One region of the Micromonospora trifolii genome, then DNA from elsewhere that is predicted to be linked to it. Evidence: riboswitches for the same ligand, from Rfam matches in the RefSeq annotation. Region 1 holds a riboswitch; the other holds the start of a gene.
The links. Region 1 has a riboswitch for cyclic di-AMP ahead of ACQRWP_RS28560 (NlpC/P60 family protein). Riboswitches for the same ligand answer to the same signal wherever they lie in the genome.
Positions count from the first base shown of each region.

Region 2: it holds a riboswitch for cyclic di-AMP, as region 1 does, so the genes downstream of both, ACQRWP_RS04810 (C39 family peptidase) here and ACQRWP_RS28560 (NlpC/P60 family protein) in region 1, are expected to answer to the same signal.

Region 1 covers NZ_CP191526.1:6,133,712-6,138,485, reverse strand. The annotation lists gene ACQRWP_RS28570 (pyridoxamine 5'-phosphate oxidase family protein) at 1-42, opposite strand, end outside; gene dcd (dCTP deaminase) at 142-720, shown strand; gene ACQRWP_RS28560 (NlpC/P60 family protein) at 794-1,834, opposite strand; cyclic di-AMP (ydaO/yuaA leader) riboswitch at 1,848-1,983, opposite strand; gene ACQRWP_RS28555 (N-acetylmuramoyl-L-alanine amidase) at 2,219-4,201, shown strand; gene ACQRWP_RS28550 (NlpC/P60 family protein) at 4,257-4,774, opposite strand, start outside.
Region 2 covers NZ_CP191526.1:1,047,738-1,052,511, reverse strand. The annotation lists gene ACQRWP_RS04820 (alpha/beta fold hydrolase) at 1-541, opposite strand, end outside; gene ACQRWP_RS04815 (hypothetical protein) at 689-1,723, shown strand; gene ACQRWP_RS04810 (C39 family peptidase) at 1,796-2,644, opposite strand; cyclic di-AMP (ydaO/yuaA leader) riboswitch at 2,878-3,019, opposite strand; gene ACQRWP_RS04805 (hypothetical protein) at 3,304-4,074, opposite strand; gene ACQRWP_RS04800 (hypothetical protein) at 4,206-4,628, opposite strand; gene ACQRWP_RS04795 (acyltransferase family protein) at 4,721-4,774, opposite strand, start outside.

The DNA of each region.
Region 1 (4,774 bases):
GAGTCGGGGCTCGTCGGCGGCGAATTCGGACCAGGAAGCCATGTGGGCATTCTATCGAACAAATGTACGAGCAGCGACCTCGACGCGCTGGTCACCGGCACCGAATCCGGCCAGTTTTGGCAGCGCGGCTATGGTGGTCCGATGCTGCTCTCCGACCGCGACCTGGTCTCCGAGATCAAGGCCGGCACGCTGGGCCTGGAGCCGTTCGAGCCCACCCTGGTCCAACCGTCCAGCATCGACGTCCGACTCGACCGGCTGTTCCGGGTCTTCAACAACCACCTCTACACCCACATCGATCCGGCCATGCAGCAGGACGACCTGACATCGGTGGTCGAGGTCCCCGACGGTGAGCCGTTCGTGCTGCACCCGGGGGAGTTCGTGCTCGCCTCGACGCTGGAGGTCATCTCGCTGGGTGACCAGCTCGCCGGCCGACTGGAGGGCAAGAGCTCCCTGGGGCGGCTCGGGCTGCTCACGCACTCCACCGCCGGCTTCATCGACCCGGGCTTCTCCGGCCACGTGACGCTGGAACTCTCGAACGTGGCGAACCTGCCGATCACCCTGTGGCCGGGCATGAAGATCGGGCAGCTCTGCATCTTCCGGCTCTCCTCGCCGGCCGAGCACCCGTACGGCTCGGTGGTCTACGGCTCGCGCTACCAGGGCCAGCGGGGACCGACACCCAGCCGCGCCTGGCAGCACTGGCGCACCTGGCCCACCCGCTGAGGTTCATCCGCTAGAAGACAGACGACGAGGGCCCGCCGCGACGGATCGCGACGGGCCCTTCGGTCACCCGGGGTCAGCCTGGGCGGCCGTAGCTGTGGATCGGGCCGTCGTCGACCTTCTTCATCTTGACCGGTTGACCGGCCTGCGAGGCGTGCACCACCCAGCCGCCGCCGACGTACATGCCGACGTGGTGGATGTCGCTGTAGTAGAAGACCAGGTCGCCGGGGCGCAGGTCGCCCTTGCTGACGTTCTTCGTGACCCGGCTCTGCGCGGCGGCGTTGTGCGGCAGCGACACGCCGGCCTTCGCCCAGGCGGCCAGCATCAGCCCGGAGCAGTCGTACGAGTTCGGGCCCTCGGCACCCCAGACGTAGGGCTTGCCGATCTGCGCGCAGGCGAACTTGACAGCGGTGCCCGCGGCGCCGCCGGGGTAGCTACCCGGGCAGGGCGCCGGGCGCAGCGGACCGCCGCCGCCGCTGCCGTACACCTTGAGGCGCAGCTTCTGCAGGCGGTCGATCTCGTCGTTGATCTGCTTCTTCTTCGCCGCCAGCTGAGCTTCGGTGCGGGTCAGCTGGGCCACCATCTCGTCCAGCGGCGCCTTCTGCGCGGCCAACTGGTCGCGCAGGTCGGCCACCTGGCGTACGTCCTTCTGCTGGTTGTGCGCGAAGCGGTCGAGCATTTCCAGCTGGCCGACGACCTCGCTGGGCGACCGGCTGCCCAGCACCGCGTTGACTGTCGAGACGTTCTCACCCTTGTAGGCGCGTACGGCCAGAGCACTGACCTTGTCCATCGCGGCGTCGACCTGGCGCTCAAGCGGAGTGATCCCGGCGGCCAGCGCGTCGGCCTGCTTGCGCTTCGCGGCGAGGTCGGTGCGGGTGGCGTTGTGTCGTTCGATGATCGGTTCGAGCTTGTTCCAGTCGGCGTCGATCTGGCGCTCGATCTCGGCGACGGACGGGTCGGCGTGGGCCGCCGTGGCACTGCCGGTCAGGACGACGGCGATGCCCGCCAGCGCGGCGAGAGCGGTGGTGAAGCGGGACCAGCGTGGGCGCGGCACGATCGACGTCGGGCCGGCTGATGCCGACCGCTCGGACGACGGCCGCGGGGCATGGAGTGCCACCGGGGTCTCGTACTCCTTCTTCCTGACCGCCTACCGGGTTAGCTGACGGGTTCGGGCGGGAAGTCGGCGCCCTACCGCAGTGGCTGCGGATTCACCCCGAGGGACCTGGGTCCCCGGTTCGTTCGGAAACGACTCGGCGGTGTCGGTCCGTTACCGCCCGGGCTGGGCGGAGCTGCTGTCGGGCCGACGAATGACCAGAGTAGAGACGCTTGTTACCGATCCGCAACCCGTGCGGCCGTGACACTCCGTACGGATTGGACGAGGTCACCGACCGTGTGTGAAGGATTCTTTCCTCATGCTTCGATAGATAGAAAGGTATTGACGTAACCTCCCGGGTGGCGCGAAGGTGACCTGACCTCACTCCGCGAGAATCTAGGGGGTTCGATGCACCATCCAACCCTGTCGACCGGCTGGCGCGCACTGCTCGCCGCCACCGTGGTCGCCGCCGCCACCACGGTGCCACTCTCCGTCGGCCCGGCCGCCGCCGCGCCCACGACCGACCGCCAGCAGCAGTACACCGCCGCGGCCACCGAGTACGGCGTGCCGGCCGTCGTGCTGCTCGGCGTCTCCTACCTGGAGTCGCGCTGGGACACCAACGCCGGCACACCGAGCACCAGTGGCGGCTACGGCCCGATGCACCTGACCGACGCGCGGCACGTGGCCGCTCTACCCGGGCGCGGCCACCACGACGCCGGTGCCGAGGACCCACGTGGCGACGACTCCCGATCCGCCCGGGTGCCCGCGCCCCGCCCGGTCGAGGCCCCCGCGCCGTCCACCGCCGCGTTGCAGACCGTGGACGCCGCCGCCACGCTGACCGGCGCCACCCCCGAGGCACTGCGCACCGACGCGGGCCTCAACATCCGGGGTGGAGCCGCGCTGCTGAGCGCGTACCAACGGGATCTGGGCGCGCCGGTCGGCGCGGACACCGACCCGGCGGCCTGGTACGGCGCGGTGGCCCGCTACTCGGGCGCGGACAGCGCCGACGCCGCGGCGGCCTTCGCCGACGAGGTCTTCACCACCATCGGCGCTGGCGAAGCCCGGGTGACCGACGACGGCCAGCGGATCACCCTGCCGGCCCGTGCGGTGCGGCCCGAGCGTTCCTGGTTGGACCGGCTGGGCCTGCGCCGGTTGGCCCGCCCGGACGGGGTGGAGTGCCCCCGCACCATCTCCTGCGAGTGGATCCCGGCGCCCTACGAGGCGTTCGGCGACGGGGACTACGGCAACCACGACCTCTCCGACCGACCCGCGCGGCAGAAGATCGAGTACATCGTCATCCACGACACCGAGGCGAGTTGGGCAACGACCCTGAAACTCGTCCAGGATCCGACCTACGTGAGCTGGCACTACTCGCTGCGCTCGGTCGACGGGCACATCGCCCAGCACGTGAAGACCAAGGACGTCGGCTGGCACGCCGGCAACTGGTACGTCAACGCGAAGTCGATCGGGTTGGAACACGAGGGCTTCGCGGCGCAGGGCACCTGGTACACCGAGGCGATGTACCGGACCTCGGCGAAGCTGGTCCGGCATCTGGCGCTGCGGCTGGGCATCCCACTGGACCGCCAGCACATCATCGGCCACGACAACGTGCCCGGCACCATCGCCTCGAACGTGCGGGGGATGCACTGGGATCCGGGCCCGTACTGGGACTGGACGCACTACTTCGACCTGCTGCACGCACCTCGACTGGACACCGGCACCCCGGCCACCGGGTTGGTCCGGATCGACCCGGACTACGCCACCAACCAGCCAGCATTCACCGGCTGCGTCACCGCGGGCGTGCCCTGCGCGCCGCGCGGCTCCTCGGCGGTGGTGCTGCGCAGCGCACCGTCTGCGGACGCGCCGCTGGTCAACGACATCGCGCTCCGTCCGGACGGCAGCCCGAACACGATGGTCGTGTCGGACCACGGGGCCCGGGCGTCCGCCGGGCAGACGTACGCGCTGGCCGGACGGCAGGGCGACTGGACGGCGATCTGGTACCTCGGGCAGCGGGCCTGGTTCCACAACCCGGCGTCCGCGCCGACCGCCAGCTGGACCGTCGGCGTGGTGGCCACGCCGAAGCCCGGACGGACCACAATTCCGGTCTACGGACGGGCGTACCCGGAGCAGTCCGCCTACCCGGAAGGAGTGCCCTACCAGACGATCTCGCCGCTCCAGTACACCCTGGCGGCCGGGCAGCGGTACGCCGTCGGCGCGGTGCTGGCCGGCGAGTACTACCGGGCCAGCACGTTCGACGGCTCCTCGCCCGGCGACTGGACGGTGATTCGCGGCAAGAACCGGTACGCGCAGATCCAGTTCGGCCACCGGATCATGTACGTCGACCTCGCCGACGTGCAGCTGTTGCCCTCCCCGGTGGGCGCACCCCGCTGAGAACCACGACGGCCCCCGGTCGGTGACCGGGGGCCGTCGTGTTGCGCGAGGTGGATCAGCCAGGTCTGCGGAACCCGGCGACGGGCATGGTGTTGATGCTGGACACCTGCACCGGCTTACCGGCACGTGGCGCGTGCACCATGGTGTTGTTCCCCAGATACAGCCCGACGTGACTCAGGCCGGAGAAGAAGAAGACCAGATCACCGGGGCGGGCATCCGCTCGCGAGACGGCCTTGCCCTCGTTCCACTGGTCACCGGTGTGGTGGGTGAGGTAGATCCCGGCCGCCTTGTAGGCGTACTGGGTCAGCCCCGAGCAGTCGAACGAGTTCGGCCCGGTGGCACCCCAGACGTACGGCTTGCCGACCTTGCCGCAGGCGGTCTTGATCGCGGTGCGGGCCGCCGCGCTGACCACTCCGTTGATGGTCGGGCAGGCCGCGGTCACCACAGTGGTCTTCGGCATCGACGCCTCGAGCTTCTTGATCTCGCCGTCGATCTGCTTCTTCTTCGCCGCCAGATCGTTCTGCTGCTTGGTCTGGGTGACGATCAGCGCGTCCAGCTTCTGCTTCTCGCCGT
Region 2 (4,774 bases), 2.1 Mb from region 1:
AGGCGGCCGGGTCCATGGCGAGACGCCACCGGCCGTCGACCTGACGCAGCCCGGCGTCCACCACCGGGTGGTCCGGCGAGACCAGGCCGGCCAGCCCGGCGACCCGCAGGTAGCGGCGTGCCGCCTCGGTGCGGCTGGCGAACCAGCTCACCGGGCGGGCGGCGACCTCGGCGGCGCGGGTCAGCTCAGCGGGTGACCAGAGCGCCTTGATGCCCAGCCCGACCACCGCGTCCACCGGCGTCCCGGCGTCGCGGGCGGCCAGCGCCAGGCCGACCACCCCACCCAGCGAGTGCCCGAGCACGACCAGCCGGTCGTCGGGGGCGAGGGCCTGCGCGATCTGCTGGGCGAAGCCCGCGAAGGAGTACGACGGCAGCGGCGACGCCCAGCCGTGGCCGGCGAGGTCCGGTGCCAGCCACCGCCCGGGCCAGTGCTGCTCGAGGTACGGCGCCCAGGGCAACCACACGTCCCCGGTCGCCCCCATGCCGTGCAGCAGCAGCAGGACCGGCCTGCGGCCGGCGTGACCACCCGTTTTCTCCACCACGGCCGCAGTCTCCCACGGTTCACGGCCTGGTACGAGAGCCGTCACCCGCGCCACCCCCGGGACACGAAGATCCACTGTAGAGTTCGCGACCTGAACCGGGACCGCCATCCGTCGATCCCGTCGCGGAAAGGAGCCACAGTGCTCAGGATGTCCGGATCAGCACTGGTCGCAGCCCTGGCAGCCGTCGCGCTCGGCGCGTCGCCGACGCACGCCGCACCGGGCACACCGGCGGATGTCACCACACCGAACGGCGGGGCGGCAGTGGCGGCCGACCGGGTCCTGCGGGTCTACAACAACAACATCGAGAACCTGGTGGTGAACAACTCCGACGGGAGCTGCACCCGGATCTCCGGGCCGGACCACCTGAGCTCGATCCTGGTCGACGACGCTGGTCGCACCGGCACCAGCGGTGTGGCGCCGCCCGACATCCTGATCGTGCAGCAGGTGCGTGGCAGCGGCCAGGCCGAGGCGTACGCCGACCAACTGTCGGCGAAGTTCGGCTACCCGGCGGGCACCTACGGGGCGATCGTGGCGTGGAGTGACCCGGAGCCGTGGGGCAGCACGCACAAGTGCAGTTCGCAGTCGCTCGGGGATCTCAAGAAGAAGCAGACCAACGGGATCATCTGGAACACGCGGACGCTGAGCCTGGCCAGCGGCGACATCTCGAAGTACTGGAGCGCGGGCTGGCTCAGGCCGGGCACGGCGTACGCCGACGGCGCCGGATGCACGCTGTACAAGCCACCGAACAGCGACCCGGACAGCACCGACTTCTACAAGTGGAAGCGGACCAGCGCCATCGCGGCCCGGTTCACCATCAAGGCGACCGGCACCAGCGTGTTCGCCGCGACCATGCACCTGCCCCAGGAGAACCGGCAGAATGCCTGCGCCGGCGACGGCGATCGGGGCATCGCCAACACCGGCATCCACCTCGGCGCGGACGCGACCAGCCTGCTGAACGCCTCCACGATCCGCGTGGTGGGCATCGACGCGAACCGGACGGGCATCGCCCCCGGCACGTTGAGCGGCTATGGAATGACCGGCTACGGGTCGAAGGCCACCAACGGCTCCAGCAAGATCGATTATCTCTTCGTGAAGGGCAGCGTGCAGCCGTCCACCATCGACCACACGGTCGGCGGGACGAAGTCGAACCATCTCGCGCTGTACGGCTTCATCGCGTACTGACTCGTCGACGAAGACGCCGCGGGCGCCGGCCCCTCGTGGGGGATGGCGCCCGCGGCGGTCAGCGTGCCCGGGTCAGGCGGAGTAGCCCCGGCTGGTGATCCAGTTGGCCAGGTCGATGGTGGTGATCCAGTACGACGGGTCGGCCGGGTTCGCCGAGTCGGCGATCCGCACGGTGCGACCGTTGTCCTTGTAGCCCACGACGGCGATGTAGTGCCCGCCGCCGTAGGAGTGCCAGCTGCCGTCGGTGTCGGTGGCGTCTCCGACGACGTTGGCCACCACGCCCCGGCCGTCGGTGATGGCCTTCACCACGTCGGCCTGGAGCCGGTCCATCTGAGCCGGGCTGGGCGCGCCGGGGAACATCCGGGTCCGGTACGGGGAGCCCTTCACCTCGGCGTTGAGCACCCGGGTGGTGTCCTCGGCCGAGTTGGTGCCCATCTCGGTGGTGCCCAGCTCGGCGCCGAGCTCCTCCTGGGTGCGGTCGATGCCGGCCGCGCTGAGCGCGTTCCGGGTGGCCGCCGGGCCGCAGTTGTAGTAGGTGTTCTGCGCCTCGTAGTCGTAGTCGAGCACCTTGGTCGCGGGCGGCTTCGGCCGCTCCGGCTTCCGGGTCAGGTCCGGGTTGCTGCTGGCCTTGGCGGCGGGCGACGCGGCGCTGGTGGCCGGGCCGGCCGTGGTCGGCGCGGCGCTGGCCGAGGGGGACGCGTCCCGAACCTCGCCGCGGGAGGCGGCGACGTCGCTGCGCATCTCGGCGACAGTGGTCGCGGTGCGCTGGCCGACCGGGGCGTCGTCGGCAGTGGTGAGCAGGGCGCCGGTGGTGGTGGCGATCGCGAGGGCCGCGGCGGAGGCGGCAACGATCTGGTACGGGCGCTCGGTGGCGAGGCGGCGGAGCTGACGCTTCAGGGTGTGCTTCACGGGGTCCTCCACGGATCGGGGGGAGAGCGGCACACCGGGGCCGGACCGGCATCCGGGCAGGCGCCAGCGCGCGGACCGTGGTCCGCGGATGGTGAACCGCTCAGGGGAACGCCCGGCGCGGCCGGGCGGGGAAGGCGATGACCCGGGGGGTCAGCTCACCGTCACTGGACGAATGAGCGGGTGCACCGCCGCGCCGTGGAGGCGAGGGAACAACCGAGGGGTGGAAAGGTGCTGCACGAGGATGGGACTCCTTCCGACACCGCCTACCGGGTTAGCTGACGGATTCGGGCGGGAAGATCGCCCTACCGCGGGCCGTGGCTCGCGGATTCACCCCAGACTTACTGATGGGTCCCCGGCTCGTTGATCACGATTAAGCGGGTCGATGCGGCGTCGCGTCTTGCGATCGGTTACCGCACCGGACGGGACGACACTACTGGCGTCTCAGCGCCCTGCCAAGCCAGGTTCACCTGCGTAAACCCCAATTGGCGCGACAATTTCTGCGCGTATTGCCGATGATGTGACTCGATGGGACAACCGGTTACGGCGACGCCTACGGGCGACAACCGGACAGGCCGCAAACAACGCGACGGTAATCGCGGGAACAATGGCGCCGATCGCGCCGGACGTCCGATTTCGCAATCGGGTGACCGGCCTCACATCACGGATTGGGCTCAACCCACCCGGGCCGGGCGCCACCGTGCCACGACGGCGGGACGCAACGACCCGGCCACCGTCCGACGCGCGGGCACCGGGGTGGGGCGGAGCCGGGCCGCCGCCGCGTGTGCCTCCTCGGCGAGGGCACGAGCCGACTCGGCGGCCAACTCCGCGTCGCGCCAGGCGGCCCGCTCCCGGTCGGCGGCCGCCTGGTAGTCGGCCAGCCGCGCGTCCCGGATCACCCGGCTGATCAGCACCTCCTGCTCGACCGGGTGTCGCCGGGGATCCCAGCCGCGCCGGTGCCCGAACACGTCGCCGAGCTGTGCCATGGTCAGGTCGCCCCGCCAGTACGCCGCCATCGCCGCCCGGTGCAGATAGCGTTCCCGGGCGGCGTACTCGGCGGGGGTGTGCGGGGTCTGCGGGGTGGGCAGCGCCCCGGCGCCCGCGAAGCGACGCGTGGCGGTGTCCGCCTCGTCGTACCCGATCCAGGCCCGCTCCAACTGCTCCTGAGCGGTCAGCCAGGCGGCGCGCCACCGCTTGGCGGTGGTGGCCGCGCCGGCCGCGGCGACGGCCACCTCCTCGGCGTAGCGGCGCCTGTCGACGGCCTCGGCGGCGGCCAACTCCCGAGGAGTGGGCCCGGCCGGGAGCGGGTCGTCAGTGGGCCGGTCCCGTTCGGGGCGGGCGGCCAGCACGGTGAGCAGGCCCAGGGTCAGCAGGAACAGCGTCGACCAGATGGCGGCGGCCTGCGGCACCTCGGTCACGAACTGGTAGAAGACGACGGTCTCCATGGTCGGCACCTCGGGGAGAGAGCAGTGCGATGGGGAGCCGCGCCGACCAGCGGGCCACGGTGGGCACGGGTCGGCGGGTCAGGGAGCGGTGGGTCGACAGGACGCGGTGACGGGACGGTCGTCCCGGTGGCTCAGCGCCCGGGTGGGGCCCGGGAAGCCCGACCGTTCGCACCGTCAACGAGGGGCAGCCGGTCAGATTCGGCAGCGCGGACCGGTAGCACGCCGGACGCGATGGTGCCCTGATCGCCGGGGAGCGCCACCGGCGTGTCGACCGACCAGGTCGGGACCGACTCCTCGGTGGCCTCCGGCGGTATCGCCGGGGCCGGGCGGGCCGCACTGGGTGCCCCGGCATGCCGGCAGGTGGCCGCCAGCGACCCGGCGGCGACCGAGGCCGGCACCGCGCTCGCCGTTGGCACCGGGCCGGGCGTTGACGTGGCGGCCGTGGCCGGGCCTGCGCCGAGCGCCAGGGCCGCGACGACGGCGAGGCTGCTCAGCACCCGAGTCGCCCAGCGCGCCACCCACCACAGCGGACAGGTGAACGCGACCGGAAGCACGTCCCCACGCTACCGTCGCGCCGACCCGGGCGCACCGACCACGGGCGTGTCGAATCACGCCGCGCCGACCCCTTTGACCAGGGTGGACGTTGTCAGCGCAGGTCGACGTACGTTGATCGAACGCCGGCTTGACCGACCTCGTCGGC